Regions from separate parts of the Motilibacter aurantiacus genome, predicted to be linked through region 2. Evidence: riboswitches for the same ligand, from Rfam matches in the RefSeq annotation. Region 2 holds a riboswitch; each other region holds the start of a gene.
The links. A riboswitch is a leader RNA that binds a small molecule or an ion and turns the genes downstream of it on or off. The one in region 2 is predicted to bind thiamine pyrophosphate.
Positions count from the first base shown of each region.

Region 1: linked by a shared signal. The riboswitch ahead of G9H72_RS10680 (ECF transporter S component) and the one ahead of thiO (glycine oxidase ThiO) in region 2 are both predicted to bind thiamine pyrophosphate.
Region 3: linked by a shared signal. The riboswitch ahead of thiM (hydroxyethylthiazole kinase) and the one ahead of thiO (glycine oxidase ThiO) in region 2 are both predicted to bind thiamine pyrophosphate.

Region 1 covers NZ_JAANNO010000005.1:85,078-87,332, reverse strand. The annotation lists gene G9H72_RS10685 (ABC transporter ATP-binding protein) at 1-526, opposite strand, end outside; gene G9H72_RS10680 (ECF transporter S component) at 529-1,287, opposite strand; TPP riboswitch at 1,387-1,493, opposite strand; gene G9H72_RS10675 (putative bifunctional diguanylate cyclase/phosphodiesterase) at 1,544-2,255, shown strand, end outside.
Region 2 covers NZ_JAANNO010000001.1:201,137-203,391, reverse strand. The annotation lists gene G9H72_RS00965 (thiazole synthase) at 1-131, opposite strand, end outside; gene thiS (sulfur carrier protein ThiS) at 133-321, opposite strand; gene thiO (glycine oxidase ThiO) at 330-1,502, opposite strand; TPP riboswitch at 1,493-1,606, opposite strand; gene G9H72_RS00950 (sensor domain-containing protein) at 1,727-2,255, shown strand, end outside.
Region 3 covers NZ_JAANNO010000002.1:298,732-300,986, reverse strand. The annotation lists gene G9H72_RS22805 (sensor domain-containing diguanylate cyclase) at 19-1,077, shown strand; TPP riboswitch at 1,274-1,349, shown strand; gene thiM (hydroxyethylthiazole kinase) at 1,438-2,255, shown strand, end outside.

The sequences.
Region 1 (2,255 bases), on a different contig from region 2:
GGTTGGCGGTGGGCTCGTCGAGCAGCAGCAGCCCGGGCTCCATCGCGACGGCCCCGGCGAGCGCCAGCCGCTGCGCCTCGCCGCCGGACAGCGCCGCGGTGGGCCGGTCGCGGCCGTACGGGAAGCCCACGGCCTCCAGCGCCGCGTCCACCCGGGGCCAGATGAGGCCCGCCGGGACGGCCGTGTTCTCCAGCCCGAAGGCCACGTCGTCCCCGGCGCGCGCCATGACCAGCTGGGCCTGCGGGTCCTGCATGAGCAGGCCGGCCCGGCCGCGCGCCTCCCGCGCGGGCACGCCGTCGAGCAGCAGCTCCCCCTCCTGCTCCTCGCCGGTGCTCGGGTCCAGCACCCCCGCGAGGGCGGCGAGCAGCGTGCTCTTGCCCGCCCCCGACGGGCCGAGGACCAGCACGCGCTCGCCGGGTGCGACGGACAGGTCGACGCCGCGCAGCGCCCAGGCCTTGCGCCCGGCGTGCCGCCAGCCCCAGCCGCGCGCCTCGACGGCGACCGGCCGGGGGGTCCCGGCGCCCAAGGTCAGACGAGCTCGCGCTCGCGGCCGGCCGCGAACGCGCTGAGGGCACCGGTCGGCGCGAGGGCGCGCACCGCGTACCAGGAGAGCAGGCCGGTGAGCACGGCGCCGGACACGACCACCAGCCCGAGGTAGGCCGCCTTCCAGGCGACCGACCACAGCGGGTAGGAGTAGACCCAGTCCAGGGGAGCGGCCCCGGCCCCCGCCAGCGCGCCGGCCGCCATCGCGGTGCCGAGGGTCCAGCGCCGGTAGCCGGTGGCGGCGAAGGCGCACTCGGCGAGCAGCCCCTGGACGAGCCCGTAGACCACGACGGCCGCGCCGAACTGGCTGAACAGCATCCATTCGACCGTGGCCGCGACGAGCTCGGCGAACACCGCCGCGCCCGGCCGGCGCACGATGAGCGGGACGAGGGCGCACGGGAGGAACCACATGCCGTAGATCAGCGCCTGGCCGGGCGGGAAGGCGACGAAGGCGGGCTTGAACGCGTCCCAGAGGTAGGCCCAGGCCCAGAAGACGACGCCGCAGGCCACGGCCAGGACGGCGGCCACGACGATGTCGACGGTGCGCCAGGCCGTCGCCGTGCGGGTGCGCACGCCGTGGGTGACGAGCGCGGCGCCGACGGCCACCACGAGGGCGGCGACGACCGCCGCCGACCGAGGCTGGTCGTACGCCAGGACGAGCAGCAGCGTGACGGCGCCGAGGACGGCGCCGACCGCCGGGTCGAGCAGGCGGCGGGCGCCGCCGGGCGGAAGCGTGAGGCTCATGGAAGGTCCCTCCTACGGTGCGAGCCGAGGAGGGGAGGGCATGGACGACTGACGAGCCCGCGCCCGGCCGCCGTGCCCGGGAGACGGGCACGCCGGCCGACGCGAGGTGGGACCGACTCCCTGCGCCGGCATGACCCGGATCAGGTTCGAGGGTCTGTGGGTCAAGCCCACACTCTCAGCGCTGCAGCGCTCCCCTGCGGTGTTGCGTCGCGAACACTAGCTCAGGACCTCCCGGCGGCCGCCGATAGGGGCCGTCATGAGCAGGGTGGGCTCTCGGGGGGAGCCGCGTGATCCGCGGGTCGCCGCGGCCCGCGGCGCCGCGGTCTTCGGTGCCGTGGGCGCGGTGGCGACGGGCTTGGCAGCGGCCACGATGCTGCACGGCCCGTCACGCTCCTACACGTTCGCGCTGGCCGGCCTCGTCACCGTCCTCACGGTGCTCATCTGGAAGCTGCCCTGGGACCGCTGGCCGCACCGCTACCTGCTCGTGATCGTGCCGGTCGCCAGCGCGTTGATCGGCTTCGGCAACTGGGCTAGCCCCAACCCGTACGACGCGTCGATCTTCTTCCTCGTGCTCACCCTGTGGGTGGGCGCCACGCAGCGCCGCGGCACGACCGTGGCCGTGCTCCCTGTCCTCGTGGCGGCCTACTGGCTGCCGCTGTACGACGTGGCCGACGACGACCGCGAGCGGCACCTGCTGACGTCCTCGCTCGGCTACTACGTGCTCATCGTCCTCGTCCTGGGAGAGCTGACCGCCTACGCCATGGCCAGGATGCGCCGGGTCAGCGCCGAGCTGCGCGAGCATGACGAGCGCCGGTTCACCGCCCTGGTCGAGAACGCCTCCGACGTGACCGTCCTGCTCGACGCCTCCGGGACGGTGGCCTACGCCAGCCCGTCGGCCCGCTCGGTGCACGGCCGCCACCCGGAGCAGATGGTGGGGCTGGCGTTCGAGGAGGCCCTGGCCCGCGACG
Region 2 (2,255 bases):
CGGTCGAGCGCCTCGAGGCTCGGCACGCCGCCGGTGCCCAGCAGCAGCCGGGAGCCGAAGACCGCCCCGCCCAGCTCGAGCAGGTCCGCCGCCTCGTCCGCCCGCGCCGCGGGCGTCGCCTCCGCCGCCATCTCAGCCTCCTGCCACCGGTGCCAGAACCTCCACGGCGTCGCCCGCCGCGAGGACCGTCGTCTGCCAGGCGCCGCGCGCGACGACCTCGCCGTTCACGGCCACGGCCACCCGGCGGGCCTCCGGCGCCGACCGACGGACCACCTGGGCGACCGTCGCGGCCTCGTCGACCGACGCCTGCTTCCCGTTCACGGAGACGATCACAGTGCCGCGACCTCCGGTTGCTCGTCGACTGCCTGGAACCTCTGGGGCGAGAACGGCGCTGCCGCCGCGGGGAAGGAGCCGGTGGCGAGCACCTCGGCGACCAGGTCCGCCGTCACCGGTGCCAGCAGCACCCCGTTGCGGTGGTGCCCGGTCGCCAGCACGAGCCCGGGCAGCGCCGAGGCGCCCAGCAGCGGCGCGTTGTCGGGAGTCCCCGGCCGCCAGCGGGCGAGCGTCTCGACCAGCTCGAGCTCCGAGACGCCGGGCACCATCTCGGCCGCGTCGTGCAGCAGGTCGTGCACGGCCCCGGCGGTGACCCGCCCGTCGAAGCCGAGCTCCTCCGACGTGGCCCCGACGACCAGGCGTCCGTCGGACTGCGGGACGAGGTAGGCCCCGCGGCCGCGCACCAGGCCGCGGACCGTGCCGCTGAGCAGCTGCTCCCCGCGCAGCCGCAGGACCTGCCCCTTGACCGGGCGGACCGGGACCGCGCCCGCCGGGACGCCGGGCAGCCGGCCGCTCCACGGCCCGAGGGCCAGCACGACGGCGCCGGCCCGGAGGAGGCGCCCGTCGCCGAGGCGTACGCCCACAGCCCGCCCGTCCTCGACGGCGAGCGCCGCGACCGGGGCACGCACCAGCTCCACCCCGGCGCCGTCCGCGGCGGCCAGCAGGGCCGCGTGCAGGGCGCGCGGGTCCACCGAGTAGTCCCCGTCGACCAGCACCCCGCCGCGCACCCGGGGCGTGAGGGCCGGCTCGCGCCGTCGGCAGGCGCCCGCCGTCAGCCGGACGGCGCTCAGCCCCAGCTCGCGGTGGAAGTCGTGCAGCGCCAGCAGCGCACGCAGGTCGTCCTCGTCGAACCCGACGAGGAGCGTGCCCGCCGTCCGCAGCCCCACGGGCAGCCCCCCGGCGCGCTCGACCTCCGCGACGAAGGCCGGGTAGCGCTCCAGGGAGAGCCGGGCGAGGGCGAGCAGCGCCTCCTCGCCGTACGCCGCCTCGGCCACGGGGGCGAGCATCCCGGCGGCGGCGTACGACGCGCCCGTGCCCGGGGCCTCGTCGACGACGCTGACCCGCAGGCCGCGCTGCGCGGTGCGCCAGGCGACGGCCAGCCCGACGAGGCCGCCGCCCGTGACGACGACGTCAGCGCCGTCGCTCGCGGCACGGGCAGGAACGGTCACGCGATGCTCCCTACGCCGGCATTACCCGGACAGGTTCCAACGGTCGGCGGCGCGTCGTAGCCGCCCTCTCAGCCCGGTCGTCCCGAGCTCCCGATCAGCGCCGCGGAGTCTATGCACCCGGCCGTCCGGGGCGGGGACCGGGAGGTCGACGCGGCCCGCGTGCCGCGGCCGGTGCCGTCTGGGCAGGCGCTCAAGCTCCAGGGGGACGTGCCGATCTCCCGCAGGTGACCCAGATCGAGCCGGTGTCGGCTCCTGCCGGCGGCCCTTCCGCGGTGTGGGCGGAGCCCACCCGCTCCGTCGCCGACTTCACCTCTGCGGCGCGGGCCACGCTCGAGCGGCTGCACGCCCAGCTCGGCATGGACATGTGGGCGGTGTCGCGCCGCGACGGCGAGGACTACGTGGTGCTGTCCGCGCTCGACACCGGCGGGGTGGGCGTCGCCGCCCACGACGTCCTGCCCTGGGACGACACCTTCTGCGCGGCGAGCATCGCCGGTGACGCGCCGCGCTTCGCCGTCGAGGTCGACGACGTCCCCGGGTGGGCGCACGCGCGGGCCGCCACCGGCCTGCCCTTCCACTCGTACCTGACCGTCCCGATGGCCGGCCCGGACGGGGAGCTGCTCGGCACCGTCTGCGCCGGGTCCCGCTCCCCGGTCGACCCGTCATTGGCCCTGCGCCTGCCCGACGTGGAGCTCGCCGCGGGGCTGCTCGGGACGCTGCTCGCGTACGAGGCCCGCCTCGAGCAGGAGGCGCGCC
Region 3 (2,255 bases), on a different contig from region 2:
GTTCGTTCGCTCTAGGCTGTGCCCGCTCGCAAGGACTTCCTCGCCGCAGCCGCCGGCGGTTCCGGTGATCCGACGGCGGAGGCCCGACAGCAGGACGAAGGGGCGGACGGTCGCGGGATGGTCGCGCAGGGGGTGCCGGTGGCATGGGGACGTCCCGCGCCGAGCGAGGCGCGCACGCTCGCCCAGGCCTGCCTTTTCGCCGCCGTGGTCTGCCTGGGGAACGCGGCGATGCCGTTCAGCGCCACCGCTCCCACCGGGCTCGCGGTGACCCTGGGCGGCGCCGGCCTGGCGGCCGCGGCGGCGCTGCGCCGGTGCAGCGACGTCGTCCCCGCCATCGTCCTGCACACCGTGCTGGCGCTGGTCTCGGTGATGGTCAGCGTCTGCATCGCCTGCTCCACCACCCCCGCCGGCACCGTCGTCACGGCCTTCGGCTACGTCTGGATCGCCCTGTTCACGGCATGGTTCCACTCCCGGCGGGGGGCACTGGCCCACCTCGCGGTGATGGCCGGCGGCTTCGCGGCCGGGCTGGGGGTGTGCGACGCGCCCTCCGCCCTGCAGACGTGGGGGTTCGTCACCGTCTCGGTCGGCGGGGTCGCGCTGGTCCTGCAGTCGCTCGTCGAGCGGCTGCGGCGGCAGGCCGACCGTGACCAGCTGACCGGGCTGCTCAACCGGGTCGCCTTCGCCGGTGCGGCCGAGCGGCTCATGGGCTGCGCGCTGCGGCGCGGGGAGCCGCTGACCCTGGCCGTGCTGGACCTCGACGACTTCAAGGGCGTCAACGACCGCGACGGCCACGCCGTGGGCGACCGCGTCCTCGCCGGGCTGGCGGCGGCCTGGAGCGGGGCGCTGCGCCGGTCCGACGTCCTGGGCCGCTACGGGGGCGACGAGTTCGTGCTGCTGATGCCGGACACCGCCGAGGGCGACTCGGTCGAGGTTCTCCAGCGGCTGCGCGACGCGCTGCCGGGCGCGCGCTGGACCGCCGGGGTCGCGCAGTGGCAGGGCGAGGGGCTCGCCGAGTGGATCGCCCGCGCGGACGGCGACCTCTACGCCCACAAGCGCCGCCGCGTACGCGCGAGCTGAGCCGGCACGGGCCGCCACGTCCCACAGGCGCCGGCGCCGGCGAGCGCGCCCGGCGCGAGCACCTCGGCCCTCTGAGCACCACCTCTGCACCTCCGCAGCGGTGCAGAGGTGGGGCTGAGGGCCCCGAGGACGGCGTCGCCGCGGACGGCCCGGCGCGGGCGCAGCGGATGGCGGTAGCGTGACCGGGCAAGCAGTCGGCCGGGGTGCCCCTCTCCGAGGGGCTGAGAGCACACCCGCCGAACCTGATCCGGGTCATGCCGGCGCAGGGAGCCCGACGCGCGCGCCGCCCCCGGTGCGCCTTTGGCTCTCCCGCAGGCGGGAGGGAACGTCACCGTGAACGCACCACAGTCATCGATCGGCCTGCCCGACGTCGTCCGCGCGCTGGACGCCGTGCGGGCGGGCGCCCCGCTCGTGCAGAGCATCACCAACTACGTCTCCATGGACATCGCCGCCAACGCGGTCCTCGCCGTGGGCGCCTCGCCGGCGATGGTCCACGACCCGAGCGAGGCGGGCGAGTTCGCCGGTATCGCTGCCGCGCTCTCGGTCAACATCGGCACGCCGTCCCCGCGCTGGGCCGAGGGGATGGCGCTGGCCGCGGAGGCGGCGGTCGCCGCCGGGCGCCCGTGGGTGCTCGACCCCGTCGCGGTGGGCGCGACCGCGCTGCGCAACGAGCTCAGCGCCGACCTGCTGACCCGGCGGCCCACCGTCGTCCGGGCCAACGCGAGCGAGGTCCTGGCCCTGGCCGCCCTGGCGGGGGTGGACGCCCGGCGCAGCGCCGGCAAGGGGGTCGACTCCGGGGACGCCGTCGAGGACGCCGTCGGGGCGGCTCGCGGGCTGGCCGCCCAGCGGGGCTGCGTGGTCGTCTGTACCGGGGAGGTCGACGTCGTCACCGACGGCGACCGCGTGGTGCGGGTCGAGGGCGGCTCCGCCCTGCTCCCGCGGGTCACCGCCGTCGGCTGCTCGCTCACCGCGGTCACCGCGGCGTTCCTGGCCGTCGAGCCCGACCCGCTGGTGGCCGCCGTCGCCGCCTGCGCGGTCTTCGCCGCCGCCGGCACCCGTGCGGGCCGCGACGCGCGGGGGCCGGCCTCCCTGCGTACCGCCCTCCTCGACGAGCTGTGGGCCCTCGACGCCGCCGGCCTGGCCGACGGCGCCCTCGTCCGCGCCGAGCAGCCCGGAGC